Regions from separate parts of the Streptomyces sp. NPDC057939 genome, predicted to be linked through region 3. Evidence: riboswitches for the same ligand, from Rfam matches in the RefSeq annotation. Region 3 holds a riboswitch; each other region holds the start of a gene.

Region 1 (10,046 bases), on a different contig from region 3:
GTGGCCGCCGCAGCGGGCGTCTCCATCACAACCGTCTCCGACGCGCTCAATGGCAAGGGGCGGCTGCCGGACGCCACCCGCCGCCACGTCCGCGAGGTCGCCGACCGGCTGGGCTATCGCCCTTCCGCGGCCGCCCGCACCCTCCGTACCGGCAAGTCGGGCCTCATCGGCCTGACCGTGACGACGTACGGGGATGAACCTTTCACCTTCACCGAATTCGCGTACTTCGCGGAGATGGCACGGGCCGCCACCTCCGCCGCGCTCGCCCGTGGGTACGCCCTCGTCATCCTGCCCGCCACCTCACGACACGACGTCTGGTCCAACGTGGCCCTGGACGGCACCGTCGTGATCGACCCGTCCGACCACGACCCCGTGGTCAGCGAGCTGGTCCGTCAGGGACTCCCCGTGGTCTCCGACGGCCGACCGGCCGGCACCCTCCCCGTCACCGCCTGGGTGGACAACGACCACGAAGCGGCCGTGCTCGGCCTCCTCGACCACCTCGCAGCCGCCGGCGCCCGCCGCATCGGGCTGCTGACCGGCACCACCACCGACACCTACACCCGGCTCTCCACCACCGCATACCTCAGCTGGTGCGAACGCGTCGGCCAGGACCCGGTCTACGAGTCCTACCCCGCCCACGACCCGTGCGCCGGGGCCGTGGCCGCCGACCGACTGCTCGCCCGGCCCGACCGGCCCGATGCCGTGTACGGGCTCTTCGACCCCAACGGCACCGACCTCCTCGCCGCGGCCCGGCGCTACGGCCTGCGCGTCCCTGAGGACCTGCTCCTCGTGTGTTGCAGCGAATCCACCGTCTACGCCACCACCGAACCGCCCATCACCACGCTGTCCCTCAAACCGCGCCGCATCGGCACCGCCGTAGTGCAGTTGCTCATCGACGCGATCGAGGGGGTCGACACCGGACGCCCCGTAGAGCAGGTCGTCCCGACCGAACTCATCATCCGTACCTCCTCGCAGCGCAGGACGCCCCGAACCACCGTCAGCCCACCCCGTTCACCGGCCCAGGATTGACCTCCGGACCACGGCACGGCGGGGTCCACGACCCCGCCCAGGATTTCCGCAACACCGATATCGGGATAAAACAGTAGGAACAACCGGCTCCGGCCAGGATTCACCACCCCTGGTGCGTCACAGAGCGCGAGCCGCATTCCTATGATGGGCGCACGACATCACGGACCCTCCGACCCGGAGGTCAGAGGGTCCGCAGGTGTACGGCAGCGCGACGGTGGTGGAGGGGTCGATGACTCAGGGGGCCGGTCAGGGACCCGCGATGCGGACGGACACGCTGCGGGACTTCCGGGTGCCGGTCGGCGAACCCGCGCCTCACAAGGCGTCCACCGGCCTGCCCGGGGACGCCCCCGGGTACGGCGGGCATCCCGCGTACTACGGAACGGCGGCGGCGCCCGTACCCCCGGTGCCCGGATACGTGCCGGGGCAGCCGGAGTACCTCGGCTCCACCCCCACGGCCCGTCCCGCACCGGACACCGTCCCGCACCAGCGCACGGCCGCGGCCCACGCCGACGACCACGCGCCGGAGCCGGGCGACGACGAGCCCGAGCCCGACGACGGATACACGCCGACGCAGCGGGACCTCCCCGTCATCGGGCGCGGCGCGCAGGGCGGGCCCGGCGACACCGTCCAGGTCCAGTACGTCCCCCAGGAGGCCCAGGCCACCGGTCCGGGCCCGCTGTACGTGGTCGGCGACGTCCACGGGTACCTCGACGAACTGGTCACCGAGCTCCAGGCGCAGGACCTCATCGACGCCGACCGGCGGTGGTCCGCGGGCAACGCGCGGCTCTGGTTCCTCGGCGACTTCACCGACCGCGGGCCCGACGGCATCGGCGTGATCGACCTCGTCATGCGGCTCTCCGCCGAGGCCGCCGCGGCCGGCGGCTACTGCAAGGCCCTCATGGGCAACCACGAACTCCTGCTGATCGGCGCCAAGCGGTTCGGCGACACCCCCGTCCACTCGGGGGCGGGCACCGCCACCTTCCAGGCCGCCTGGTTGCTCAACGGCGGCCAGCGCACCGACATGGAGCGCCTGGAGGACGTCCACCTGCAGTGGATGTCGCGGCTGGACGCGGCCGCGCTGGAGGACGGGCACCTGCTCCTGCACTCCGACACCACCGCGTACCTCGACTACGGCGACTCCATCGAGGACGTCAACGACAACATCCACGAACTCCTCAACCGCAACGACGCCGACATCACCTGGGACCTGTTCCGCAAGTTCACCAAGCGGTTCGCCTTCCGCGACGAGGAGACCGGACCCCACGCCGTACGGGAACTCCTCGGCACCTACGGCGGTGGACGCGTCGTCCACGGCCACAGCCCCATCCCCTACCTGCTCGGCGAGGTGGGCACCGAGGACGGCGACGGCACCCGCGGTCCGGAGGCCGTGGACGGCCCCCACGTGTACGCGGAGGGCCTGGCCATCGCCATGGACGGCGGCGTCACCATGGCCGGCAAGCTGCTCGTCGTTCAACTACCTCTGCGCGACTGAGCGTTCTCGGAGCGGGGTATTTCGGCAAAGCCCCTGTCACGGCGTGGCAGGGGCGCTCTACCATCGCTCTATCCGTAGCAGGCTCTCCTCCGTTTGTGCCGGTGCCCGGGGTCTACGCGGGCAAACCGGCTTGTACGGAGCATCGGGGGATGCACATGACCAGCGCTCCGCACCTGCTGACCGAAGACCGGCCCGAGTTCGACCGGCTCCTTGACGAAACGCTGCGCACGGCTGACGAACGGCCCGAGCTCGCCACCCTGGGCGAACGGCTCAACGCCGAACAACTGCGCACGATGGCACTGAACGCGATCGCGCTGCTGACCGCCGCGGCAGCCGCCGAGTACGACCACTACGTGAAGGTCCGCGCGGAACTCCGCGACGAAGCCCGGTCGGCCTCCACCGGCAGGGGGGAGTACGTGACGGGCGACCGGGACGACGGGGCCGGCCTGAGCGCCGTCGTGGCCGTCCTCGCGCCCGTCCTGGCCGGCACCTCCATGCTGATCTTCCTGCTGGTGGGCTACAGCCTGAAGATGATCGATCCCGAACCGGCCTTCGCGAAGACGATGCTGACGGCGGGCTGGCTTTTCGGGGCACTCACCGTGGCCGCCCTGCTGTTCGCGGTCATCGGCCTGCTGGTGACCGCGCTGCGCAACAGCTCGACGGAGGTCGCGGCGGCGGAGACCGTGGCGGTCCCCGACGAGCTCTCACGGGCCCGGGAGGCCTGGCGCAACGCGCTGCTGGAGCGGGGAATCATCCCGTTCCTGCGGGACGCCCTGGCCGACCCGAGCGCCGACGGCTATCCGACCCCGAGAACGCCGGGGGCCGGACGCATCCCGCAACTGGGATACAGCCGACCCGACTTCACCAGCCCCGGATCGACCTCACAGGGGCCCCGGCCCGGCTACGCGTCGCCGGACTTCACCAGCCCGGACTTCGGCGGCCCCGAACACGAACCGGACTGACAACCACGGCCGGTTCGCCGAGGCGCCCCGTCGTCAGCGGATCGGCCCATCCGGAGGGCCCACTTGGCCGTCCGCGAGGGCCACCCGGGTTCGCGCCCCGGCGTGCCTCGCCGCTCGGCACCGGCCCCGTCCCTAGGGTCAGCGGCCGTGAAGCCGACGATTTGCCTGTGCATGATCGTGAAGAACGAGTCCGCCGTCATCGAGCGCTGCCTCAAGTCGGTACGGGGGCTCATCGACACCTGGGCCATCTCCGACACGGGATCCACCGACGGAACCCCACAACTGATCCGAAGCGCCCTGGACGGGATCCCCGGGGAACTCCACGAGGAACCGTGGGTCGACTTCGGGCACAACCGCAGCCTCAACATCGGGCACGGTCTCGGCAAGGCCGACTACGTGCTGCTCCTCGACGCCGACCACGTCCTGCGCCCCGAAGGGCCCCTGCCCGCCCTCACGGCGGATTCCTACATGCTCCGCCACGAGGGCGCGACCGAGTACCGCATCAAACGCCTGGTCCGTGCCGATCTCCCCTGGCGGTACGAAGGCGTCACCCACGAGTACCTGACCTGCGACCGCCGCGACGAGAACGACCGGCGGCCCGGCCTCCAGGAGAACCTCGACGCGCTCGTCATCGAGGACTACGCCGACGGCGGCTCCCGACACGACAAGTACGAACGGGACGCGCGGCTGCTCGGCGCCGAACTGCAACGCGACCCGTCCAACACCCGGACCGTCTTCTACCTCGCGCAAACCCTGCGGGACATGGGCGACACCGCGGCCTCGATCAAGCTCTACGAACGCCGCGCCGGCATGGGCGGTTGGGGCGAGGAGGTCTACTACGCACTGCTCCAGGTCGGTGTCCTACAGGGCGAGGCCGGGGACTGGCCCGCCGCCATGGACGCCCTCTCACGGGCCTGGGACTCGCGTCCCGGCCGGCTGGAAGCCTGCTATGAACTCGCCGCACGACTCAGGATGCTCGGCCGGTACCACTCCGCCCACGCCGTGACCGCAGCCGTCCTGGATCGCCCGGTGCCGGACGATCTGCTCTTCGTCCAGCCCTGGGTGTACCGGTGGGGCCTGCTCTTCGAGCACTCGATCAACGCCTACTGGGTCGGCGACATGGACGCGTCGCTCAGCGCCTGCGACCGCTTGCTCGCCCTGCCGGACCTGCCGGAGGCGTACCGGCGCCAGACGGAGGACAACCGCGCCTTCGCGGTCGCTTCCCTCCGTGGCCCCTCCCTGTCTGTTTCACGTGAAACGGCCCCTCCTGTTTCACGTGAAACAACCGCCCACATGTGACCACCCGCGTGTTTCACGTGAAACGAACAGCATCCGTTTCACGTGAAACAACGCGACCCACGCCCCTCTACGACGCGGCTGCCCGCTCGCCGAGTGCCCGGCGGCGCAGACCGGCGTTCGACAGGGCCGGCGGGCGCCAGACTCCGTCCGGCCGGTAGAGGTTCACGCCGGGCGCCACGATCTCGTCGATCCGGTCGAGCACCGCGTCGTCCAGGATTAGCCCGGCCCCCTTCAGCAGCGACTCCATCTGCTCCATCGTCCGCGGCCCGATGATCACCGAGGTGACGGCGGGATGGGCGACGGGGAACGCCACGGCCAGCTCCGGCAGCGTGCATCCGATCGACTCGGCCAACTCGACCAGTTGTTCCACCGCTTCCAGCTTGGCGACGTTGCCGGGGATCGCCGGATCGAACCGTGCCGGAGTCAGCGCCGCCCGCCCCGAGGTCATGTCGACGGGCTCACCGAGCCGGTACTTCCCGCTCAGGAAGCCGGAAGCGAGCGGACTCCAGGTCAGCACTCCCATCCCGTACCGAAGGGCGACCGGAAGCACGTCCGCCTCGATGCCCCGCGCGAGGATCGAGTATGGCGGCTGCTCCGTACGGAACCGGGGCAGCGCCCGCCGCTCGGCCACGTGGTGCGCCTCCACGAGCTCCTCGGCCGGAAACGTCGAGCAGCCGAAGGCGCGGATCTTGCCGGCCCTGACCAGGTCACCGAGGACCGACAGGGTCTCTTCGACGTCGGTCGTGTGGTCCGGCCGGTGCACCTGGTAGAGGTCGATCCAATCGGTGTCCAACCTGCGCAGGCTGTCCTCCACCGCCCGCACGATCCACCGCCGCGAGTTGCCGCTCCGGTTACGGCCCTCGCCCATCCGGAAGTGGACCTTCGTGGCGAGCACGACGTCGTCGCGCCGCCCCTTGAGGGCCTTGCCGACGATCACCTCGGACTCACCGGCGGAGTACATGTCCGCCGTATCGACGAAGTTGATGCCCCGGTCGAGTGCGGCGTGGATGATCCGCACGCACTCCTCGTGATCCGGGTTCCCCACCGCGCCGAACATCATCGTGCCCAGGCAGTGGGCACTCACCTCGATGCCGGTACCACCAAGATTTCGGTATCCCATGCTCATGCGGCGGCACTCTAGGACCTGGAGCGCGCTCCAGGTCAAGGACCGGACCCCCGATCCCTCAGGTCCGAACTCCCTTGTCTCCAGGGCCCGGACACGGCGCTGCTCCCGGTCGGCGGCACTCCGCCGACCGGGAGCAGCACTCCCCCCGAACGTGCGTCAGTCCGCCAGAGGCAGGTAGACGCGGTTGCCCGCAGCGGCGAACTCGGCGGACTTCTCCGCCATGCCCGCCTCGATCTCGTCGGCCTTCAGGTCTCCACCGTGCTGGCGGCGGATGTCCTGCGAGATCTTCATGGAGCAGAACTTGGGACCGCACATGGAGCAGAAGTGCGCGGTCTTGGCCGGCTCGGCCGGCAGGGTCTCGTCGTGGAACTCGCGGGCCGTGTCCGGGTCGAGGGCCAGGTTGAACTGGTCCTCCCAGCGGAACTCGAACCGTGCGTCCGACAGGGCGTCGTCCCACTCCTGGGCGCCCGGGTGCCCCTTGGCCAGGTCCGCCGCGTGGGCGGCGATCTTGTAGGTGATGACGCCGGTCTTGACGTCATCACGGTTGGGCAGGCCCAGGTGCTCCTTGGGCGTGACGTAGCAGAGCATCGCGGTGCCCCACCAGGCGATCATCGCGGCGCCGATGCCCGAGGTGATGTGGTCGTACGCGGGCGCGACGTCCGTGGTGAGCGGGCCGAGCGTGTAGAACGGCGCCTCCTCACAGATCTCCTGCTGGAGGTCGATGTTCTCCTTGATCTTGTGCATCGGGACGTGGCCCGGGCCCTCGATCATCGTCTGGACGTTGTGGCGCTTGGCGATGGTGTTCAGCTCGCCCAACGTCTTCAGTTCGGCGAACTGCGCGGCGTCGTTGGCGTCGGCGATGGAGCCGGGGCGCAGGCCGTCGCCCAGGGAGTACGTGACGTCGTAGGTCGCGAGGATGTCGCAGAGCTCTTCGAAGTTCGTGTAGAGGAAGTTCTCCTTGTGGTGCGCCAGGCACCACGCGGCCATGATCGAACCACCGCGGGAGACGATGCCGGTCTTGCGCCGGGCGGTCAGCGGTACGTACGGGAGCAGCACGCCCGCGTGGACCGTCATGTAGTCGACGCCCTGCTCGGCCTGCTCGATGACCGTGTCCTTGTAGATCTCCCAGGTCAGGTCCTCGGCGCGGCCGTCGACCTTCTCCAGCGCCTGGTAGAGCGGCACGGTGCCGATCGGGACGGGGGAGTTGCGCAGCACCCACTCGCGGGTGGTGTGGATGTTGCGACCGGTCGAGAGGTCCATGACCGTGTCGGCGCCCCACTTGGTGGCCCAGGTCATCTTGTCGACCTCCTCCTCGATGGAGGAGGTGACCGCGGAGTTGCCGATGTTGGCGTTGACCTTCACCAGGAACCGCTTGCCGATGATCATCGGCTCGATCTCGGGGTGGTTCACGTTGGCCGGAAGGACCGCTCGACCTGCGGCGATCTCCTCACGGACGACCTCGGGGGAGACGTTCTCGCGGATCGCGACGTACTCCATCTCCGGGGTGATCTCGCCGCGGCGGGCGTACGCGAGCTGGGTTACGGCGGCGCCGCCACGGCCGCGGCGGGGCTGCCGGGGGCGTCCCGGGAAGACCGCGTCGAGGTTCTTGAGGCCGCCGCGGGGCGAGGTGTGCTTGATGCCGTCGTCCTCGGGGCGCGCGGGGCGGCCCGCGTACTCCTCGGTGTCGCCACGGCTGATGATCCAGTTCTCGCGCAGCGGCGCGAGGCCCCGACGGACATCGGTCTCGATCTGCGGGTCGGTGTACGGACCCGACGTGTCGTAGAGCGTCACGTCCTTGCCGTTGGTGAGGTGGACCTGGCGGACCGGCACCCGGATGTCGGGGCGGGAGCCCGCGACGTAGCCCTTGTGCCAGCCCGGCTGGCGCTCGTTCCCGCCGTCGGCGTCCTGGCTGACGGCAGGCGTGCGTGCGTCCTGAATGGTCATGAGACCTATCTCCCTACGCCGGCATTACCCGGTAACAGGTTCGGCGGTCGACGCAGCCTCTTCCCGTACGCATTCTCATGTGCGTACGGTGATCAGCGCCCTCTCAGCCCGGTGCTCCGAGCTCCCGCGTTGTGCAAAGGTGCCCCCACGCTAGCGTCATCTGTGGCGTGCTGAACAGTGGGCCCCCTCATCTCTTGCGATGATCTGCCGGTGATGTCCTCGCCGCAGCCCCCCACCGAGCCCACCGAACCCACGGGTCACCACGACCACGAGCACGCCTCCCATGGACATGCGGCCGGGCCCGCACAGGGCCATTCCCACAGCCACAGCCACGGGCCGGCGGCCCCCGTCTCCAAGCACCTGCGCAAGGTCATCGCCGCGGTACTGATCCCCTTCGCGGCGGCCGTCTTCATCGGCATGGCGGTCCTGTGGCCGGGCGGCGCCCCCGCCCACGAACGGACCGGCGTGGGATTCGACCGGCAGACCCAGCAGGGCCAAGTCGTCGCACTCGAAAGCGTCGACTGCAAATCGGTGAACGCCGCGCAGGTGCCGTCGACCGGCGATCTCTCGACCCCCCAGGGCCGCGAGGCGAAGGCCTCGCAGACCGGCGACTGCAAGAAGGCCACCGTCGTGGTCGGTAGCGGTCCCGACAAGGGGCGCGCCTTCTTCGAGATCGTCCAGCCGGGCGCCCCACGGCAGTTGAAGCAGGGTCAGGAGGTGGTCGTCGCCCACGCGCCGGACGCCCCCCGGGACCTCCAGTACTCGGTGATCGACGTGAACCGCAAGCTCCCGATGGCCCTGCTGGCCGGCATCTTCGCCGTGGCGGTCGTCGTGGTCGGCCGGTTGCGGGGCCTGTTCGCACTCATCGCCCTCGTGATCAGTTTCGCGATCCTGACCCTCTTCATCCTCCCGGCGATCCTGCAGGGCTCGAACCCCCTGGTCGTCGCGATCGTCGGGGCCAGCGCGATCATGCTGATCGCCCTCTACATGTGCCACGGGTTGACGGCCAGAACCTCGGTGGCCGTCCTCGGCACCCTGGTCTCACTGTTGCTGATCGGCCTGTTGGGCTCGGTGTTCATCGACTGGGCGTTCCTGAGCGGGAACACCGACGACAACACCGGCCTGATCCACGGCCTCTACCCCGACATCGACATGAGCGGTTTGCTGCTCGCAGGCGTGATCATCGGTTCGCTCGGTGTGCTCGACGACGTGACGGTCACCCAGACCTCAGCGGTGTGGGAACTCCACCAGGCCGACCCGAAGATGGGGCCGCGCGCCCTGTACCGGGCGGCGATCAGGATCGGCCGCGACCACATCGCGTCCGTGGTCAACACCCTCGTACTCGCCTATGCGGGTGCCGCTCTGCCCCTGCTGCTGCTGTTCTCGATCGCCAACAGCAGCATAGGGTCGGTGGCCAACAGCGAGCTGGTGGCGGAGGAGATCGTACGGACCCTCGTGGGCTCGATCGGGCTCGTCGCATCGGTTCCCGTGACCACGGCCCTGGCCGCTCTGGTCGTTTCCGCGGACCGGCCGGGTGCCCCCGCCGGCGCGGCGGCCACGGGACCGGTCCGCGGCGGCCGGGGCCGACGGCGCAAGCGCTGAGGAGGAGCCGGTCGGCTCAGCCCGCGTTCTGTTCGTTCTGCCGGGCTTCGGCGAGGATCTTGTCGAGCGCCTCGTCGAGGTCCCCCTCGAAGTCGCCGAGGTTGCGCTCCTGACCGAGCGGAACAAGCCGATCGGTCCGGTCGAGGAACGCGACGAGCGGTGCCGCGCCGGCACGGAACAGGGCCCGGTCCCCGCCGACCTGGAGGCGGATGTGGACGTCGGACAGCTCCTCGGGGTGGGTGGGGGCGATGTGCACGTCGCCGTCGCCGCAGGGCTTGTTGATGCCGTCGAGAAGCAGCTCCCGGCCGAACGCCCAGGTCACAGGCGCGTCTCCGGGAAGGTGGAAGGTGAGGCGTACTGCGTAGGGGTCCCGAGCCTCGTACCGGAGTTCCACCGGGATCCGGAACGAGAGCTCCTCGGAAACGAGGAAGCTCATCATGACCTCTGCCTGTACCGACTCGCGCATTGCCTACCCCGCTGTAGTGGAAGTGGCCAGGAATGGTCCCCCAAGCCCTCTTGACAAGAGTGGTGGAAGCGCTCGGAGATCACAAGGAGTGAGTTTTCAGATACTGATAGAGAACGAGAGGGTGCT
Region 2 (10,046 bases), on a different contig from region 3:
CGTGCTCGGCGACCTCCAGGTCGACGGCGTCCACGACCGCGCGCCCGCCGAAGCGGACCGTCACCCCTTCGAGGCGGAGCAGGGTCATCAGAACTCTCCCGAGGTCTTGTCGGGGCGCAGCCGCTCCAGCACCAGCAGGGACACCGCGCACACCAGCATCAAAATCGTGCTCAGGGCCATGGCCTGCCCGTAGTTCAGCTCACCGGCCCGTCCCAGCAGCCGGGCGACGGCCACGGGCAGGGTCGGGCTGTCCGGCCGGGCGATGAAGACGGTCGCCCCGAACTCGCCGAGGGACACCGCGAACGCGAAGCCCGCCGCGATCAGCAGCGCCCGCCGCACCAGCGGCAGGTCCACCTCGCGCCAGGCCCGCAGCGGTGAGGCGCCCAGCACGGCCGCGGCCTCCCGCAGCCGTCCGTCCACCGCCCGCAACACCGGCAGCATGGTCCGTACGACGAAGGGCACCCCGACGAGCGCCTGCGCGAGCGGCACCAGGATCCAGGAGGTCCGCAGGTCCAGCGGGGGTTCGTCCATGGTGATCAGGAAGCCGAAGCCGACGGTCACGGCGGACACCCCGAGCGGGAGCATCAGCAGCGCGTCGAAGCCGCGCACGAAGCGCCCGCCGCGCCGGGTCAGCGCGGCGGCGGCGAGGCCACCGATGAACAGGGCGATGGCGGTGGCGGCCAAGGCGTAGCGCAGTGAGTTCCCGATGGCCTCCAGCGGCGGCACGAGGAACGTTCCGCCACCGGAGCCCGCGTCCTGCAGGGCCCGGTAGAAGCCGAACCCGTAGCCGCCGGGGGCGTCGAAGGACCGTTCGACGAGTACGCCCAGAGGCAGCACGATCAGCAGCGCCACCGTCAGCAGCACCCCGCCGAGCAGGCTCCGCTGGGCCCAGCCGCGCGGCCGGTGCGCCGTGCCCGCCGGGTCGACCAGCCGCAGCGCGGTCTCCCGCCGGCGCACGGTCCAGGCGTGCAGGGCGAGGATCGCGCCGACCGCGACGAACTGCACCATCGTCAGGACGGCGGCCGTCGGCAGGTCCAGCAGCTGCGCGGTCTGCCGGTAGACCTCCACCTCCAGGGTGGAGTACGCGGGACCGCCCAGGATCTGCACGACGCCGAAGGAGGTGAAGGTGAACAGGAAGACCATCAGCGAGGCGGCGGCGACCGCGGGCCCGAGCGCCGGCAGCGTCACCCGGAGCCAGGCCCCGAAGCGTCCCGCGCCGAGGACGCGGGCCGCCTCCTCCTGACGGGGGTCGAGCTGGGCCCAGAGCCCGCCGACCGTACGGACGACCACGGCGTAGTTGAAGAAGACGTGCGCCAGCAGGATCGCCCAGACGGTGGTGTCGAGGCGGACGCCCCACAGCTCGTCCAGCAGACCGCCGCGCCCGACCAGCGCCAGGAAGGCCGTGCCGACGACCACCGTCGGCAGCACGAACGGAACGGTGACGACCGCGCGCAGCAGTTGCTTGCCGGGGAACTCGAAGCGCGCGAAGACGTACGCCCCGGGCAACGCGATCAGCAGGGTGAGCAGCGTGGAGGCGAGGGCCTGCCAGGTGGTGAACCACAGCACGTCGGCGATGTCGGGCCGGGCCAGGACCTCGCCGATCCGGCCGAACTGCCAGCCGGAGTCCGTCTTGAGTCCGCGGCCGACGATCGCCGCCACGGGGTAGGCGAAGAACAGCCCGAAGAAGACGAGCGGCACCGCCATCAGGCCGAGCCTGACGGCGGTGGCGCGCCCGTTCTCCTTCGGGGAGCTCCCGCGTCCTACTTCACGACGAGCGAGGACCATGCCTTGACCCACTGCTCACGGTTCTTGGCGATGGCGTCCGGGGTGACGTTCTCCGGCTTGTCGATCACCACGCCGTGCTTCGTGAAGATCTCCGGCAGCTGCGCGTCCTTGACCACCGGGTTCACGAACATCTGGAGCGGCATGTCCTCCTGGAACTTCTTGCTCACCAGGAAGTCGAGGAGCGCCTTGCCGCCCTCGGGGTTCTTCGCCCCGTTCAGCAGGCCCGCGAACTCGACCTGGCGGAAGCAGGTCCCGGTGGAGACGCCCGTGGGGGCCTCGGCCGGCTGCGGCTCGCCGTAGAGCACCTCGACCGGGGGGCTGGAGGCGTAGGAGACGACCAGCGGACGGTCGCCCTTGGCCTTCTTGCCGCCCGCGGAGCCCGAGAAGCGCTCGTTGTATGCCTGCTCCCAGCCGTCGACGACCTCGACGCCGTTGGCCTTGAGCTTGCTCCAGTAGTCCTTCCAGCCGTCCTCGCCGTACTTGCCGACGGAGGCGAGGAGGAACCCGAGACCCGGCGAGGAGGTCGCGGCGTTCTCCGTGACCAGCAGGTTCTTGTACTCCGGCTTGATCAGGTCGTCCAGCGTCTGCGGCGGGGCGATCTTCTTGTCGGCGAAGTACTGCTTGTCGTAGTTGACGCAGACGTCACCGGAGTCGATCGGCGTGACGCGGTGCTGCGGGTCGAGCATGAACTCGGTCTTGATCCCGTCCATGCCCTTGACCTGGTACGGGGTGAAGATCCCGTTGTCGAGGGCCCGCGAGAGCAGCGTGTTGTCGACACCGAAGAAGACGTCGCCGCGCGGGGAGCCCTTGGTGAGGATCTCCTGGTTGAGCGCCGTGCCCGCGTCCCCGGACTTCAGCCGCTTGACGGTGTAACCGCTCTGCTGCTCGAACTCCTTCAGGACCGAGTCGGTCACGTTGAAGGAGTCGTGGGAGACGAGCGTGACCGTCTTGGACTTGGGGGCGTCGCTCGCGCCGGCGGTCTTGTCGTTGGCGTCGCCGCCGCCGCAGGCACTGAGCGTGGTGACGCCGAGCGCGGCCGCGAGCGCGGCGCCCGCGATCTTCTTGGTGGTGCTCACTGGTTGATTCCTCCTGGGATGACCAGGAGAAGACGCGGCCCTGCCCGGCGCTCTGCGAGAGCGGACGCCGGGCAGGGCGCAACAGCATGAGTGGTGACCGAACTTCCTACCCCGAATGACCGGGGCGAGGTTCAGAGGGTCTGCGGATGACGGATACCGCACTCTCAGCGCTGTGGCGCTCCCCTGTCGGAATATGAAATTGGTTCGGCCACAGGGTACCCCTGCGGCCGAATGTGATCGACCATGGCCGAATTTCGGCCTTATCGCTCCGAGGCGGCCAGCTGGCCGCACGCACCGTCGATCTCCTGACCGCGGGTGTCGCGGACGGTCACCGGCACGCCGTGGCGGGCGATGGCCTCGACGAACGCCTTCTCGTCCTCGGGCCGCGAGGCGGTCCACTTCGAGCCCGGGGTCGGGTTCAGCGGGATCAGGTTGACGTGGACCCGCTTGCCCTTGAGCAGCTTGCCGAGCAGGTCACCGCGCCAGGCCTGGTCGTTGATGTCGCGGATCAGGGCGTACTCGATGGAGATCCGGCGACCGGACTTCTCGGCGTACTCCCAGGCCGCGCCCAGGACCTCGCGGACGTTCCAGCGGGTGTTCACCGGGACGAGGGTGTCGCGCAGCTCGTCGTCGGGGGCGTGCAGCGAGACCGCCAGGCGGCACTTGAAGCCCTCGTCGGCGAACCGGAGCATGGCCGGGACCAGGCCGACGGTGGAGACGGTGATCCCGCGCTGCGACAGGCCGAGGCCATCGGGCTCCGGGTCGGTGAGGCGACGGATGGCGCCGACGACGCGGTTGTAGTTGGCGAGCGGCTCGCCCATGCCCATGAAGACGATGTTCGACAGGCGCGCCGGGCCGCCCGGTACCTCTCCGTCGCGCAGGGCGCGCATGCCGTCGACGATCTGGTGCACGATCTCGGCGGTGGAGAGGTTGCGGTCCAGGCCGGCCTGGCCGGTGGCACAGAACGGGCAGTTCATGCCGCAGCCGGCCTGCGAGGAGATGCACATCGTGACCCGGTCGGGGTAGCGCATCAGCACGGACTCGACGAGCGTGCCGTCGTGCAGCTTCCACAGGGTCTTGCGGGTGGTGTCGTTGTCGCAGCTGATGTGCCGCAGAACGTTCATCAGGTCGGGCAGCAGCTCCTGCTGGAGCTTCTCGCGGGAGGCCGCGGGGATGTCGGTCCACTCCGCCGGGTCGTGGGCGTAGCGGGCGAAGTAGTGCTGGGAGAGCTGCTTGGCCCGGAACGGCTTCTCGCCGATCGCGGCCACCGCCTCCCGGCGCTCGGCCGGGGTGAGGTCGGCGAGGTGCCGGGGCGGCTTCTTGACCCCACGAGGGGCGACGAAGGTGAGCTCTCCCGGAACGGGGCGGGCCATGGCAGGTACTCCTTGTAAGACGAAAGGCGCGCCGCAGAAGCAGCGCGCCCTTCAAGAGTAACCGCCCCGCCCGACCGGAGCTTTTCCTCCGATGCCGCCCCGGTACCGCGGGGGGGCGGAGGATCGGCCGGTGATCAGCCGTGGACCGGCGGGTGGATCAACCGGTGCCGACGAAGGCCGCCAGCAGCAGCCACACGACGGGGGCGGTCGGCAGGAGCGAGTCGAGCCGGTCCATGATGCCGCCGTGACCCGGCAGCAGCGTGCCCATGTCCTTGATGCCCAGGTCCCGCTTGATCATCGACTCGCCCAGGTCGCCCAGGGTCGCGCTGACCGCAACGGCCAGACCGAGGATCAGGCCCTGCCACCAGGAGCCCTCCTCGATCAGGAACTCCATGCACAGCGCGCCCGCGGCCATCGCGAAGGCCACGGCGCCGAACAGTCCTTCACGGGTCTTCCCGGGGCTGATGCGCGGCGCCAGCTTGGTCTTGCCGAAGCGCCAGCCCACCGCGTAGGCCCCGGTGTCGCTGACGACGGTCAGGACCAGGAACGTGACCACGCGCTGCGGGCCGTCGTCCGCGGTGAGCAGCATCGTGACGAAGGTGGCGAGGAACGGCACGTAGAACGCCGCGAACACGCCGGCGGTGACGTCCTTGAGGTAGTCCTCGGGCGGTTCCGTCATCCGCCACACCAGGACCGCGAGCGCGGTCAGGGCCATGGCGACCCAGGCGCCCTCGGCCCCGCGGACGTAGCCGGCGATGACCATGGCGGCGCCACCGACCGCGAGCGGGACGAGCGGCGCCTTGATGCCCTTCTTCTCCTGGAGCCGGGAGGTGAGCTCCCACAGGCCCACCACGACCGCGACGACGACGACACCGACGAAGACGGCCTTGACGATGAACAGCGAGGCGAAGATCACCGCTCCGAGGCCGACGCCGACCCCTATGGCGGCACGCAGATCCCGCCCCGCGCGCTTCTTCTGCGGCGGCGGGGAGGCGTCCTGCGGTGCCTGCGAAGGCGGAGGCGGAGGGCTGGGCATGGGCTCCTGCAACGGCGTCTCGGCGCGGAGCGGGGGGGCGCCCGCGAAGGCGGCCCCCCGATCGCGTGCTTCCCGGTCGTCGAAGGCACGGCCGGCGGCATCGGGCACGATGGGCATGGGCCGAGTGTGCGGGCCCACCAGCGCATCGTATGCGGGACCCGCCGGAACCGGCTCCGTGGCCCAGGGAGAGTCGTTCATCAGACCTCTAGGAGCTCGGATTCCTTGTGCTTCAGCAGCTCGTCCACCTGCGCGACGTACTTCGCGGTGGTGTCGTCGAGCTCCTTCTCGGCGCGGCGCACCTCGTCCTCGCCGGCCTCCTTGTCCTTGACGAGCTTGTCAAGGGCGTCCTTGGCCTTGCGGCGCACGGACCGGATGGAGACCTTGGAGTCCTCGGCCTTGTTCTTGGCGACCTTGATGTACTCCTTGCGGCGGTCCTGCGTCAGCTCGGGGAAGGTCACCCGGATGATGCGGCCGTCGTTGCTCGGGTTGACCCCGAGGTCGGAGTCGCGGATCGCCTGCTCGATGTTGCGCAGCGCCGACGCGTCGAACGGCGTCACGATGGCCATGCGCGGCTCGGGAACCGCGAAGGACGCGAGCTGGTTGATGGGCGTGATGGCACCGTAGTAGTCCGCCACGATCTTGTTGAACATCGCCGGGTGCGCACGGCCCGTGCGAATCGCGGCGAAGTCTTCCTTCGCCACGAGGACTGCCTTCTCCATCTTCTCCTCGGCTTCGAGGAGGATTTCTTCGATCACCACGTGCTCCTGCATGTCAGATATGGATGGTTCGGGCGGGCGGGGCGGGTCGGGCCGCCCGGACCGGGCCGGTGGACGACCCGGTCACGGAACGCTCAGGCCCGGGTGCCCTGGTCGCTCACGAGCGTGCCGATCTTCTCACCCTTGACGGCGCGGGCGATATTGCCCTCGGCGAGGAGTTCGAAGACCAGGATCGGGAGTCGGTTGTCGCGGCACAGCGTGATGGCGGTGGCGTCGGCGACCTTGAGGTCCCGGGACAGCACCTCGCTGTACTCCAGCGCGTCGAACTTCACCGCGTCCGGGTTGGTCTTCGGGTCGGAGTCGTAGACCCCGTCGACACCGTTCTTGCCCATGAGGAGGGCCTCGGCGTCGATCTCCAGGGCGCGCTGGGCGGCCGTGGTGTCGGTGGAGAAGTAGGGCATGCCCATGCCGGCGCCGAAGATGACGACGCGGCCCTTCTCCAGGTGCCGGACGGCACGGAGCGGGATGTACGGCTCCGCGACCTGACCCATGGTGATGGCGGTCTGGACCCGGCTGTCGATGCCCTCCTTCTCCAGGAAGTCCTGGAGGGCGAGGCAGTTCATGACGGTGCCGAGCATGCCCATGTAGTCGGACCGCGCGCGGTCCATGCCGCGCTGCTGCAGCTCGGCGCCGCGGAAGAAGTTGCCGCCGCCGATGACGATCGCGATCTCCGCGCCGTCACGGACCACGGCCGCGATCTCACGGGCGATGGCGTGCACGACGTCAGGGTCGACGCCCAGCCCGCCGCCGCCGGAGAAGGCTTCGCCGGACAGCTTCAGCATGAAGCGGCGACCCTTCTTGCCGTGGTCGCTCTTGTCGTCGGAAGCGGTGTGGGGGTCCACGCCCTGATTCATGGAGATCTCCTCGTGCACATACGAAGAAGGCCATTGCCGGTGGGTCCTCGCGGGTTCCCTCTTCGGCAATGGCCTCCTCGTCAGATCTGCGGTCGCCTCGCGCGTGCGCGGACGACTGCTTCAGACCCTATCGGGGTCCGGTGTCCGTCGCTTACGGACGGACTCAGATGCCGACCTTGATGCGCGCGAAGCGCTTCAGGGTGACACCGGCCTCGTCCAGAACCTTCTGGACGGACTTCTTGTTGTCCAGCGCGTACGGCTGGCCCAGGAGCGTGACGTCCTTGAAGAAGCCGTTGACGCGACCCTCGACGATCTTGGCGATCGCGGCCTCGGGCTTGCCCTCGGCGCGGGTGACCTCTTCGGCGACGCGGCGCTCGGACTCGACGACGTCGGCCGGAACCTCGTCGGCGGTCAGGTACTTCGGCGCGAACGCGGCGATGTGCTGGGCGATGCCCTTGGCCAGGTCGGCGTCGGCCTTGTCCAGCTCGACCAGGACACCGATCTGCGGGGGCAGGTCGGGCATGGTGCGGTGCATGTAGGAAGCCACGAAGGCACCCTGGTACTGCGCGAAGCGGTCCAGGACGATCTTCTCGCCGAGGTTGGCGTTGGCCTCGTCCACGAACGCCTGGACGGTCTTGCCGGCCTCGATCTCGGACGCCAGCAGCGCCTCGATGTCCGCCGGGGAGGTGGCGGCCACGTGGGCGGCGAGCTGGTCGGCGACGACCAGGAACTTCTCGCTCTTGGCGACGAAGTCGGTCTCGCACTTGAGCTCGAGCAGCACACCGGAGGTGGCGTCGGCGGCGATCAGGGAGGTGACGGCACCGTTCTCGGCGGAACGGCCCTCGCGCTTGGCGACACCCTTCAGGCCCTTGACGCGCAGGATCTCGTTGGCCTTGGTGACGTCACCGTCGGCCTCGACGAGCGCGTTCTTGCAGTCCAGCATGCCGGCGCCGGTGAGCTCGCGGAGCTTCTTGACGTCAGCGGCGGTGTAGTTCGCCATGAGTCTGTGATTCTCTCTCGAAGTCGTAGATCTACGGGTGAACGGCGGAGGAGTCGCGCTCGTGGCGCGGCTCCCCCGCCGTCATCGTCCGTGCTGCGAGTGCCCGGCGGATGAACGCCGGGCTCTCTCAGAGGGTCAGGCCTGCTCGGCGTCGGCGGCCGGAGCCTCGACGACGGGCTCGGCGACGGCCTCGGCCGCGGGGGCCTCGGCGGCAGCGTCAGCCTCGACAACGGCCTCGGCCGCGGGGGCCTCGGTGTCGTCGGCCTTCTTCTCGCCCTCGAGCAGGTCGCGCTCCCACTCGGCGAGCGGCTCGGCGGCGGCCTTCTCGCCCGGCTTCGAGTCACCGGTGGCGGCACCGGAACGGGCGATGAGGCCCTCGGCGACGGCGTCGGCGATCACGCGGGTGAGCAGGGTGACGGAGCGGATCGCGTCGTCGTTGCCCGGGATCTTGTAGTCGACCTCGTCGGGGTCGCAGTTGGTGTCGAGGATCGCGACGACCGGGATGTGGAGCTTGCGCGCCTCACCGACGGCGATGTGCTCCTTCTTGGTGTCGACGATCCAGACGGCGCTGGGAACCTTCGACATCTCGCGGATACCACCGAGGGTCTTCTCCAGCTTGATCTTCTCGCGAGAGAGGACCAGGAGCTCCTTCTTGGTGAGACCCGAGGCCGCGACGTCCTCGAAGTCGATCGCCTCAAGCTCCTTCAGACGCTGGAGGCGCTTGTAGACGGTGGAGAAGTTGGTGAGCATGCCACCGAGCCACCGCTGGTTGACGTACGGCATGCCAACGCGGGTCGCCTGCTCGGCGATGGCCTCCTGGGCCTGCTTCTTCGTACCGACGAACATGATGGAGCCACCGTGCGCGACGGTCTCCTTCACGAACTCGTAGGCGCGGTCGATGTACGACAGCGACTGGAGCAGGTCGATGATGTAGATGCCGTTGCGCTCCGTGAAGATGAAGCGCTTCATCTTCGGGTTCCAGCGACGGGTCTGGTGACCGAAGTGGACGCCGCTTTCCAGCAGCTCCCGCATCGTTACGACGGCCATGGCCATCTCCTTGGTTTCTCGGTTTGGTTCCTGACGCCCCGACGCGCCCTGCCCCGAAGAGGGACCGAGAGGCGCTTTCACCCGACCTGGTACGGGTCGGTGCTGGGGCGTGCGAAGTCGACCCGGTGACCCGGATCGCCACAAGAAGTGTACGGGACCCGGTGGTATGCCGGGTGACGCCGTTGTCCACACCCCCGCTGCCGTCCACAGGCACGGACGCGTCGAGCCCCGGTGGCGGGACCCTGTGCGACATGACGAAACTGCTGCTCATCCTGCTCGTGGCCCTGACGTCCCTGCCCCTCGCACCGGCGGTACGGGCCCCGCTGCCGCCCCGCCCCGGGGCCCTCGCCGCGGCCGTCCACCCGCTGCCGGAGCCACGGGCCCCGGCCCCGGAGACCCGCGCCCCGACCCCGACGGGAGGCCACACCCCGAGGGGTCACCCGGCGCTCCTCCCGCGGCCCGTCCCCGCGGCCGCCCACCCCGCGCCCTCCGCCCCCGCCCCGCCGGACCGCCCGCCGGCCTCGCCCCCTGCCGGGGCCGCCGGCCCGGCGGACGGCGGCCCCGTGCGCCCGGCCGGAACCCGGGGGGCGGCCCCCGGTGGCCGACCCCTGCCCGCGCCGCTGTCCGTGCTGCGCTGGTGGGACCCGCCGCCGACCCCGTACGCGGCCGGGCACCGGGGTGTCGACCTGGCCGCCCCGGTCGGCGCGGAGCTGCGCGCCGTCGGCCCGGGTCGGGTGCACCACGCGGGGCCGGTGGCAGGCCGCGGGGTCCTCTCGCTCACCCTCCCGGGCGGCCTGCGCACCACCTACGAGCCGGTCCGGCCGTTGGTCGCGGAGGGCGAGGCGGTGGAGGCGGGCCAGGTCGTGGCGGTCCTCACCGAGGGCTCCCACTGCGCGACCCCTTGCCTGCACTGGGGCCTGCTCGCGGGCGAGGACCTCTACCGCAACCCGCTCGCCCTGCTCCCCCGCCCGACGCCCCGACTGCTCCCGACCACGACGGGCCCCGAGGGACCGACACCCACGCCGGCCCCGAAGGCCCCGACGGACGAGGGCTCGCCCGCCCGACCGGGAGGACACCTCGCGGCCGACACGGGCAGCGA
Region 3 (10,046 bases):
CAACGCGGTCGCGGCCCTGCGCCCCGGCGGCATCCTCAGCGTGCTCGGCTCCGGCGTCGGCGGGGCCGTGCTCGCCCGGGCACTGGCGGGGCACTTCACCGAGGCCCGTACCGCGCTCACCGACCCGGCCGGGCGCTGGGGCGCCGGCGACCCGGTGCCGCGCCGCTTCACCGCCGAGCAGCTCGGCGAGCTCGTAGGCGGGGCCGGCCTCGCCGTCGGCGCGGTCCACGGCGTGCGGATCTTCGCCGACCTGGTCCCCGGGGTCCTGGTGGACACCGAACCCGGCGCGGTGGAGGCACTGCTGCGTCTGGAGGAGGCCGCGGCCGAGCTCCCCGCCTTCCACGCGGTGGCCACGCAACTGCACGTTTTGGGCGAGAAGCCCGCCTGATCTGCGGGCATGCGCGGGCGGCCTCGGCCGCACACCCTCCCATCCGGCGCTCCTCCCCGTATGATCGGAAGCACCGGTCGGCATGGCGGACTGTTCATTGGGGAATAAGCGCCTCAGTGACCGCACTGGCGGCGGTACGGTTTGACACACAGATTTGACACCGTGCTTTACCGGCACGGTGGATTCGCAGAATGTGGCGTAGAGGGCGGGTGTCACGGGGGCGATTCCCCGCCTATCCTGAAGGGGACCCCTGGTCGCTACCCCCGCGACCGACGGATGAGGAGGACTCCCGTGCCGCTCTCGGAGCACGAGCAGCGAATGCTCGAGCAGATGGAGCGAGCGCTGTACGCCGAAGACCCCAAGTTCGCGACAGCGCTTGAGGGTAGTGGACTGCGCACGTACACCCGGCGACGGGTCTACCAGGCAGTCGCAGGCATTGTGGTGGGTATCGCGCTCCTCATGACCGGTGTGATCGTGCCGAACGTGCTCTGGATCAGCGTGGTGGGTTTCCTCGTCATGCTGGGATGTACGGTCCTCGTGGTCACCGGTTGGCGCAAGGCACCCAAGCCCGGCGAGCAGCCCGTCTCCGGAAGTGCAGAAGGCTCGGCCCACGGCCGCAGCCGACAGCGTCGGTCGATGATGACCCGGATCGAGGAACGGTGGCAGCGCCGCCGTGACGAACAGGGGCAGTAGCCCCACGAAGACTCATGACGGAGGGGACGGCCGCCCTAAGGCGACCGTCCCCTCCGCCGTACCCGGGCGCGAGCCGTGCGCGGCCCCGCCGGCGGGGCCCGTCGCGCCGTACGCCTGCCGGAGCGGGCCGGCTGCGTCATGATGGCCGGGTGAGTGTGCTCCCCCTGGTCTTCACCAGCGGCTGGGCCAGTGGGATCAATGCGTACGCCGTGATCCTCCTGCTCGGCATCTTCGGCGCGACCGGACTGAGCGACGACGTCCCCGCCGCGCTCCAACGCCCCGACGTCCTGATCGCGGCGGCCGTCCTGTTCCTCTGCGAGGCCGTGGCCGACAAGATCCCCTACGTGGACTCGCTCTGGGACTCCGTCCACACCGTGATCCGACCGCTGTCCGGGGCCGTGGTCGGCGCCCTGCTCGCGGGGCAGAGCGGCTCCCTGTCGGACCTCGCCGCCGGCGCGGTCGGCGGTTCCACCGCGCTGGCCAGCCATTTCGTCAAGGCCGGCACCCGGATGGCCATCAACACCTCACCCGAGCCCGTCAGCAACATCGTGATGAGCACGGCCGAGGACCTCGGCGTCGGCGCGATCGTCACCTTCGCCATGTTCAACCCCCAGGCCGCCGCGATCATCGCGGCGGTCCTGCTGGTCGCCGGACTGGCGATGGTGCTCTACCTCTGGACCCGGATCCGCCGCTTCCTGCGCCGGCGCGCCCAGCGCCGCGAGGAGAAACGGCTGGGCGCCGAAGTCCGCGCGGCCGGCGGGGCACCACCCGACTGACCCCCCGACCTCCCTCGATAGGCTCAGCCCATGGCACGAATTGCGGTGATCGGCGCCGGGATGGGCGCGATGGCGACGGCGGCCCGGCTGGCCGTGGCGGGGCACCGGGTGACGGTCCACGAACGCGGACCCGACCACGGGGGCTCCGTCGGACGCCACCGGCGCGACGGCTTCGCCTTCGACACCGGCCCGGGGCTGCTGCACCTGCCCGCCGTCTACCGCGACCTGTTCATCAAGACCGGCAAGCGGCCCCTGGAGGACCACGTCGACCTGGTCCAGTTGGACCCGGCCGTCCGGCACGTCCTCGGCGAAGGGCCCGGCGCCATCACCGTCACCCTCCCCGGCAAGTCGCGCGGCGGGGTCGCCGCCGCGCTGGACGAGGCCTTCGGCCCGGGCGCGGGCGAGCGCTGGAACGCCGTGCTGGGCCGCGCCCGCGACACCTGGGACGCCACCCGCCGCCCCCTGCTGGAGGAGCCGCTGCGCCCCGCATGGCAGTCCCTGGGCCGCGACCCGTACCCCGCGCTGCGCGGGAGCGGGCTGCTGCGGCGGCGCCCGCCGACCCTGGCCGAGGTGGCCGGGCGCGAGCTGGGCGGCCCGCTCGCCGAGCTGCTGACCGCCCGGGTCGAGACGTACGGCCTCGACCCCCGGACGGCCCCCGCCTCCGCCGCCGCGCTGCCCTACATGGAGCAGACCTTCGGCAGCTGGTACGTCCGGGGCGGCCTGCGCGCCCTGGCGACCGCCGTCCACGAGCGCTGCCTGGAGCGGAAGGTGGAGTTCGTCTTCGGCTCCGGCGTACGGGACGTCCTGACGCGGGACGGCCGGGCCGCCGGGCTGCTGCTCGACGACGGCACCGAGGAGGCCGCCGACCTGGTCGTCTGCGGCATCGACCCGAGGCAGCTGCCGGTCGGCTCCCCCGCCTGGGCCCCGGACGCGGTTCCGGCCCGGGGCGCCGGGGTGCCCAGCCGGATCACCCTGCTGCTCGCCCTGCGCGGGGCCCGTCCGACGGACGCCGCGCACCGCACGCTGGTCCACCGCGACCCGGGCCACGGGGCGGGCGTGGGGACGGTCACCGTCCTGCGCCCCGACGACCCGACGACCCGGCCCGACGCGGACCACGAGGCCGTCACCGTGAGCGCCGTGTGCGACCCGCAGGCGCCGCAGGGCGTCCCCGGGGTGCAGGAGCTGCTGGCGGCTGCCGAACGGGCGGTGCCGGGGCTGCGGGAGCGGCTGCTGTGGCACGAGGTGCGCACCCCGGCCGACGTGGAGGCGGCGACCGGCGCCCTCGGCGGGGCCGTGCCGCCGCCGGCCCTCGCGGGGGCGGGCGGCCGGCTGCTGTATCCGGCGAACACGACGGCCCTGCCCGGGTTCTACCTCGCGGGCGGCTGGGCCCACCCGGGCGGCGGGCTCGCGCACGCCGGGATGACCGGGGCTCTGGTGGCCGGCCTGATCGTGGAGGGGGACCGGTTCCGGGGGTCGCAGTGACCCCGGAGCCGGTCCCTGCGGGCGGCCGTCAGTAGCGGTACTGCTCGTACTCGCCGGTGCCGTTGCCCTGGTTGCCCTGGTACGGGTAGCCCTGCTGGGGCTGCTGCTGGTCCTGGCCGCCGTCCTGGCCCGGGTACGGGGGCTGTGCGTCGTTGGCGCGCTGCTGCGGGACCCAGACCCCGCCGGGCGGCGTGTCCGTCGAGTACTGCTGCTGCGCCGGGTCGTACTGGGCGTAGCCCGAGTAGTCGTAGCCGGGCGGGGCGACCGCGCCGCCGGTGCCGATGTACGGGTCCGAGTAGGCGGCGTAGACCTGCTGTTCGCCGGTCGGGTAGCCGCCGGGGTAGTCGTAGCCCGGCCCGCCCTGCTGCTGCTCGTAGTGCGCCGCGTACCGGTGGGCGTCCTGCTCGGGCCGGCCGTAGGGCGCGGCCCCGTCGCCCTGGCGGGGGGCGAAGCTCTGTATGCCGTACGAGCCGGTGTCCTCGGGGACCGGCTCCGGGGTGAAGACCTGCGTGGAGTCCACGTCGCGGTCCTCGTGGCCGTCACGGCCTTCGCGGGCGGCGTCCGGGCCCTGGGATCCGTACTCCAGGGCCGTCACCTCCAGCCCGGCGTCCGGGCGCGGTTCGCCTCCGGAGCGGCGGCGTCGACCCTGTTCCTGCGGTGCGGGTTCCCCGCCCCGGCGCAGCGCCCAGCCGGCCACGAAGCCCTTGCGGAAGGACAGCGTCACCAGGGTCTGGCCCAGGGCGAAGGCGACGGCGCCCGCGCCGATCACGTACACCGAGGGCAGCAGCACCCCCGCCACGACGCCGAGGAACCCGGTGAAGGCGAGCAGGCGCCAGCGGAGCCGGGCCTTGTACTGCATCAGGACCTCGGCAAGCAACCACAACGCGACGACACCGAACGCGATGTAGAGGACCGTCATTCCCATGCGTGGCCCCTCTCGGTACGGCCGCCCGCACGGGAACGGGGAATGGCCGGTCAGGCCCGCTGGTGCAGGCCCAGGTTCTCGTAGATCTCGAGGGACGCCGTGGAATTGTTCAACGTGATGAAGTGCAGTCCTGGTACACCCTCGGACAGCAGCCGCGCGCAGAACTCCGTGGCGAACTCGATGCCAATGGAGCGTACAGCGGCGGGATCGTCCTTGACCGCGAGCATGCGTTCTTTCACAGTCTCGGGGAAGAGCGCGTTGCTGAGTTGCGGCAGCCGTTCGAGCTGCTTCACGGCCACAACGGGCATGACCTCGGGGATGATCGGGGTCTCGCAGCCCGCCTTCGCGACGCTGTCGCGCAGCCGCAGATAATTCTCCGGATCGAAGAACATCTGGGTGATCGCGTAGTCGGCGCCCGCGCGGCACTTGTCCACGAAGTGACGGATGTCCGTGTCCCAGTCGGAGGAGCGGGGGTGCATCTCGGGGAAGGCCGCGACGCCGACGCAGTAGTCGCCCGACTCCTTGACCAGCCGGACCAGGTCCGCCGCGTAGTGGACGCCCTCGGGGTGCGGGACCCACTCGCCCATCGGGTCGCCCGGCGGATCCCCGCGCACGACGAGCATGTTGCGGATCCCGGCGTCCGCGAACTGCCCGATGACGTGGCGCAGCTCGGCGACCGAGTGGTCCACGGCGGTGAGGTGCGCGACGGGGGTCAGGGTGGTGTCGGCGGCGATCTGCTGGGTGGCGCGGACGGTGCCGCCGCGGGTGGAGCCGCCTGCCCCGTAGGTCACCGAGACGAAGCTCGGGGAGACCGCCTCGATCCGGCGGAGCGCGTTCCAGAGGTTGCGCTCGCCCTTCTCCGTCTTGGGGGCCCAGAACTCGAATGAGTACGAGCACCCGGACGCGATGAGGTCCCGGACCGTGTGTGCACGGTCCGACCAGGTGGAAGCGGTACCAAGGGCCATACGGGCAGGTTAGACGCGGCTCGGCGGACACCGAAGCCGTGTCCATCCATTGGACACATTTTTGGACACCTTGCGGACGGCGGCCCGACCGGTGGCGGTCCCGGCCGAGCGGCGCCCTGGCGGCTCCCCCGGTCTAGCCGGTGACGACCTCGGCGCGGGCGCGTACGCGCCGGGCGAGGTCGGCGGCCGCGGCGCCGGGATCGGAGGCCTCGGTGACGGCCCGTACGACGACGACGCGGGTGGCGCCCGCGTCCAGGACCTCGTCCAGGTTGCCGGCGTCGATGCCGCCGATGGCGAACCAGGGGCGGTCCTGGCGCAGGGAGGCGGCGTGGCGGACGAGGTCGAGGCCGGGGGCGTGGCGGCCCGGCTTGGTGGGGGTGGGCCAGCAGGGTCCGGTGCAGAAGTAGTCGACGCCGGGCTCGGCCGCCGCGGCGTCGACCTCGGACTCGGCGTGGCAGGACCGGCCGATGAGGACGCCGCCGCCGAGGATGGCGCGGGCGGCCGGGACGGGGATGTCGCCCTGGCCGAGGTGCAGGACGTCGGAGCCGATGGCGTGCGCGACGTCGGCGCGGTCGTTGACCGCGAGGAGCTTGCCGTGGCGGCGGGCGGCGTCGGCGAAGACCCCGAGGTGTTCCAGTTCCTCGCCGGCCTCCATGCCCTTGTCGCGGAGCTGGACGATGTCCACGCCCCCGGCCAGGACGGCGTCCAGGAACTCGGGGAGGTCACCCTGCCGCTTCCGGGCGTCCGTGCACAGGTAGAGCCGGGCGTCGGACAGCTGCTGCATGGGTGTACCCCCCGTGGTGGTGGCGGTGTGCGGGCCGGTGGGACCGGCCCGCACACCTGTGGATCAGCTCATCAGAGGGCGAGCGCCTGAGCGCGGCGCTTCACCTCCGTGCCGCGATTCTCGCTCAGCGCCTGCACGGGGCTGCCGGGCAGGGTCGGATCCTCGGTGAAGAGCCATTCCAGGATCTCCTCCTCGGAGAAGCGGTCGTCGCGCAGCACGGTCAGCAGGCCCACGAGGCCCTTCACGACCTTGTCGCCGTCGATGAACTGGGCCGGAACCTGCAGGGTGCGGTTCTCGCCCCGGCGTACGGCGATGAGCTGGCCTTCCTTGACCATCTGGCGGACCCGGGTCACCTCGACGTCGAGCATCTCCGCGATGTCGGGGAGGTGCAGCCAGGAGGGGACAAGGGCATCGATCTTTGCGTCAATCTCGGTCACGGACACAAGCCTGCCATCTCGGACGGGCCGCCGGTACCTGGCCCGTCCGTCCGGGGTCCGGGCCGCCTCCCGCCCGGGCGGCGCGGGGCGGACTCCCCCGCTCCGCCGTGCCCGATCCGTCCCGTCGCGCCGTCGGGCGCCTCAGGCGGTGGCGGACTTCAGCGGGGTGGCGGGGTCCGCCACCCGGGCCGGGTCGACGGGGACGGCCGACTCGATGAGCTTGCGGCCCTGCGCGAGGTCCCTCGGCCGGCCGACGGCCAGGACGGCGACCAGGAGGCCGTCCCGGAGCCAGCACACCGACCAGGTGGCGTCGCCGGGGTCGCCGCGCCACAGCAGGGTGTCGGCGCCGGCGTGGTGTCCGGCGTACTGGACGAAGCGGCCGAACTGCTCCGACCAGAAGTACGGGACGGGGTCGTAGGCCCGTACGGGCTCCCCCGCCAGGATGTTCGCCGCGACGGCGCGCGGGCCCTGGAGGGCGTTGTCCCAGTGGTGGACCAGCAGCCGCGTCCCGTAGCGGGCCGACGGGAAGGAGGAGCAGTCGCCGACGGCGTACACCCCGGGGAGGGTGGTGCGCAGGTGGGCGTCCGCGGTGACGGAGCCGTCGGGGCCGCGGTCGATCCCGGTCCCGGTCAGCCAGTCCGTCGCGGGGCGCGCGCCGATGCCGACGACGACGGCGCCCGCCTCCAGTTCCCGGCCGTCCGCGAGCCGGACCCGGCCCTCGTCGATGCCGGCGACCTTCGCGCCGGTGATCAGCTCGGCGCCCGCCTCGGCGTACCAGCCGGCCATCGGGGCGGTGACCTCGGCCGGGAGGGCGCCCGCCAGGACCCGGTCCGCCGCCTCGACGACGGTGACGGCGCAGCCCGCCGCCCGGGCGGCGGTGGCGAACTCGGCGCCGATCCAGCCGGCCCCGACGACGACGGTGGCGGGGGCGGTCGCCAGGACGGGGCGCAGCCGGGCGGCGTCGTCGAGCGTGCGCAGGAGGTGCACGCCGGGGACGCCGTCGGAGCCGGGCAGGGTCAGTGGCCGCGCTCCGGTCGCCAGGACGAGGACCTCGTACGGGACGGGTCCGGCCTCGGTGTCCAGTTCGTGTTCGGCGTGCCGCAGGCCGGTGACCTCGGTGCCGAGCCGCAGCTCGATGTCGAGGCCCTCGAAGTCGACGTCGAAGGCGGAGTCCTCGGCCTTGCCGAGGAGCACCGCCTTGGACAGCGGGGGCCGGTCGTAGGGCTGGTGGGGTTCGGCCCCCAGCAGGGTCACGGGGCCGGTGAAGCCCTGTTCCCGCAGGGCCACCGCGGTCTGCACCCCGGCCATTCCGGCGCCGACGATCACGACACCGGGGTTCGTCTGTTGCGTCTGCTCGCTCACGCGACCCAGCCTAGTTCTCTGACGGTCCGTCAGGAATAGCGGGTGCGGGAGCCCGGGGGAGGCAGCCTTACCCGGCATCGGCCACGGGGTTAGTCTGGCCACCGTACCCATCGCGGGAGTCCGGGCGCACCGGGCTGAGAGGGAGGCTGGCCGGCCTCCGACCGTACGAACCTGATCCGGGTCATGCCGGCGAAGGGAGGGGCTGGACGCCCATGCACTCATCTCGGAAGGGATCCGACGTCCTCGTCATCGGGGGCGGGATCATCGGCCTGGTCATCGCCTGGCGGGCGGCCCGGCGCGGCCTGAGCGTCGTACTGGCCGATCCGGACCCCGGCGGCGGCGCCGCCCGGGTCGCGGCGGGCATGCTGGCCGCCGTCACGGAACTGCACTACGGCGAGGAGACCCTGCTCGGGCTCAACGTCGCCTCCGCCGCCCGCTATCCGGACTTCGCCGCGGAGCTGTCCGAGGCCTGCGGCGGCACGGACATCGGCTACCGGGCCTGCGGCACCCTGGCCGTCGCCCTCGACGCGGACGACCGGCTCCACCTGCGCGAACTGCACGCGCTCCAGCGCCGCTGCGGGCTGGAGTCCGAGTGGCTCACCGGCCGCGAGTGCCGCCGTCTGGAGCCGATGCTGGCTCCCGGCGTGCGCGGCGGGCTGCGGGTCGACGGGGACCACCAGGTCGATCCGCGCCGCCTCGCGACCGCCCTGCTGACCGCCTGCGAGCGGTCCGGGGTGACCCTGCACCGGGCCCGCGCGGCCCGGCTCGTCACCACCGGGGACCGGGCCGCGGGCGCCGTCCTCGACGACGGTACGGAGTTGTTCGCCGACCAGGTGGTCCTGGCGGCGGGCTCGTTCAGCGGCCGGCTCGCCGGCGTACCGCCCGAGGTGGCCGTTCCGGTACGGCCGGTGAAGGGACAGGTGCTGCGGCTGTCGGTACCGGCCGCGTACGGCCCGTTCCTGTCCCGGACCGTACGGGCGGTCGTGCGCGGCAGCCACGTCTACCTGGTGCCGCGCGAGAGCGGCGAGCTCGTCGTCGGCGCCACCAGCGAGGAACTCGGCTGGGACACCACGGTCACCGCGGGCGGGGTCTACGAGCTGCTGCGCGACGCCCACGAGTTGGTGCCCGGAATCACCGAACTCCCCCTGGTCGAAACCGTGGCGGGGCTGCGTCCGGGCTCGCCGGACAACGCGCCGCTGCTCGGACCCACCGAGCTGCCGGGCCTCCACCTGGCCACCGGCCACTACCGCAACGGGGTCCTGCTGACCCCCCTCACCGGGGACGTGATGGCGGAGCTGCTGGCCACCGGAGTCGTACCGGAGATCGCCCGCCCCTTCACCCCCCGCCGCTTCTCCTCCACGCGTCAGGAGTCCTACGCATGACCATCTCCGTCAACGGCGAGCCGCGCGAGATCGCGGTCGGCACCACCCTCGACGCGGTGGTGGCCACTTTGACCCGGGCGCCCAAGGGCGTCGCCGCCGCCCTCAACGAGACCGTCGTCCCGCGCGGGCAGTGGCCGCACACCCCACTGGACGACGGCGACCGGGTCGAGGTCCTCACCGCGGTCCAGGGAGGCTGACGACGATGGCGGACGACCTCTTCGAACTGGGCGGCCGGACCTTCTCCTCCCGCCTGATCATGGGCACGGGCGGGGCCCCGAGCCTGGACGTCCTGGAACGGGCGCTGACCGCGTCGGGGACGGAACTGACGACGGTGGCGATGCGCCGCCTGGACCCGACGGTGCAGGGCTCGGTCCTGTCGGTGCTGACGAAGCTCGGCATCGCCGTCCTGCCGAACACGGCGGGCTGCTTCACCGCCGGGGAGGCCGTGCTCACGGCCCGGCTGGCACGGGAGGCCCTGGGCACGGACTGGATCAAGCTGGAGGTCGTCGCGGACGAGCGCACCCTCCTGCCGGACGGCGTCGAGCTGCTGGACGCGGCCGAGGTCCTGGTGGACGAGGGCTTCACCGTCCTGCCCTACACGAACGACGACCCGGTGCTGGCCCGGAAGCTGGAGGACGTGGGCTGCGCGGCGATCATGCCGCTCGGGTCCCCCATCGGCTCCGGCATGGGGATCCGCAACCCGCACAACTTCGAGCTGATCGTCGAACGGGCCGGCGTCCCGGTCATCCTGGACGCGGGTGCCGGGACGGCGTCGGACGCCGCGCTGGCCATGGAGCTGGGCTGCGCGGGCGTGATGCTGGCCTCCGCCGTGACCCGGGCCCAGGAGCCCGT

The links. Region 3 has a riboswitch for thiamine pyrophosphate ahead of thiO (glycine oxidase ThiO). Riboswitches for the same ligand answer to the same signal wherever they lie in the genome.
Region 1: linked by a shared signal. The riboswitch ahead of thiC (phosphomethylpyrimidine synthase ThiC) and the one ahead of thiO (glycine oxidase ThiO) in region 3 are both predicted to bind thiamine pyrophosphate.
Region 2: linked by a shared signal. The riboswitch ahead of ACFVS6_RS31480 (thiamine ABC transporter substrate binding subunit) and the one ahead of thiO (glycine oxidase ThiO) in region 3 are both predicted to bind thiamine pyrophosphate.

What each region holds. Positions count from the first base shown of each region.
Region 1 is NZ_JBHVPG010000001.1:365,601-375,646, reverse strand. Features, by position in the region: gene ACFVS6_RS01720 (LacI family DNA-binding transcriptional regulator) at 1-1,029, shown strand, start outside; gene ACFVS6_RS01715 (metallophosphoesterase) at 1,259-2,521, shown strand; gene ACFVS6_RS01710 (hypothetical protein) at 2,671-3,483, shown strand; gene ACFVS6_RS01705 (glycosyltransferase) at 3,631-4,782, shown strand; gene ACFVS6_RS01700 (aldo/keto reductase) at 4,850-5,902, opposite strand; gene thiC (phosphomethylpyrimidine synthase ThiC) at 6,065-7,852, opposite strand; TPP riboswitch at 7,846-7,990, opposite strand; gene ACFVS6_RS01690 (YibE/F family protein) at 8,066-9,454, shown strand; gene ACFVS6_RS01685 (SsgA family sporulation/cell division regulator) at 9,471-9,920, opposite strand; gene ACFVS6_RS01680 (IclR family transcriptional regulator) at 10,017-10,046, opposite strand, start outside.
Region 2 is NZ_JBHVPG010000040.1:962-11,007, forward strand. Features, by position in the region: gene ACFVS6_RS31470 (ABC transporter ATP-binding protein) at 1-88, opposite strand, end outside; gene ACFVS6_RS31475 (ABC transporter permease) at 88-1,704, opposite strand; gene ACFVS6_RS31480 (thiamine ABC transporter substrate binding subunit) at 1,761-2,861, opposite strand; TPP riboswitch at 2,947-3,056, opposite strand; gene rlmN (23S rRNA (adenine(2503)-C(2))-methyltransferase RlmN) at 3,122-4,234, opposite strand; gene ACFVS6_RS31490 (phosphatidate cytidylyltransferase) at 4,392-5,468, opposite strand; gene frr (ribosome recycling factor) at 5,468-6,025, opposite strand; gene pyrH (UMP kinase) at 6,121-6,900, opposite strand; gene tsf (translation elongation factor Ts) at 7,064-7,900, opposite strand; gene rpsB (30S ribosomal protein S2) at 8,036-8,947, opposite strand; gene ACFVS6_RS31515 (peptidoglycan DD-metalloendopeptidase family protein) at 9,199-10,046, shown strand, end outside.
Region 3 is NZ_JBHVPG010000037.1:64,647-74,692, forward strand. Features, by position in the region: gene ACFVS6_RS30515 (methyltransferase) at 1-388, shown strand, start outside; gene ACFVS6_RS30520 (DUF3040 domain-containing protein) at 680-1,081, shown strand; gene ACFVS6_RS30525 (DUF4126 domain-containing protein) at 1,231-1,857, shown strand; gene ACFVS6_RS30530 (phytoene desaturase family protein) at 1,888-3,339, shown strand; gene ACFVS6_RS30535 (hypothetical protein) at 3,368-4,264, opposite strand; gene metF (methylenetetrahydrofolate reductase [NAD(P)H]) at 4,315-5,229, opposite strand; gene thiE (thiamine phosphate synthase) at 5,363-6,013, opposite strand; gene ACFVS6_RS30550 (Rv2175c family DNA-binding protein) at 6,085-6,450, opposite strand; gene ACFVS6_RS30555 (NAD(P)/FAD-dependent oxidoreductase) at 6,592-7,812, opposite strand; TPP riboswitch at 7,915-8,027, shown strand; gene thiO (glycine oxidase ThiO) at 8,025-9,194, shown strand; gene thiS (sulfur carrier protein ThiS) at 9,191-9,391, shown strand; gene ACFVS6_RS30570 (thiazole synthase) at 9,397-10,046, shown strand, end outside.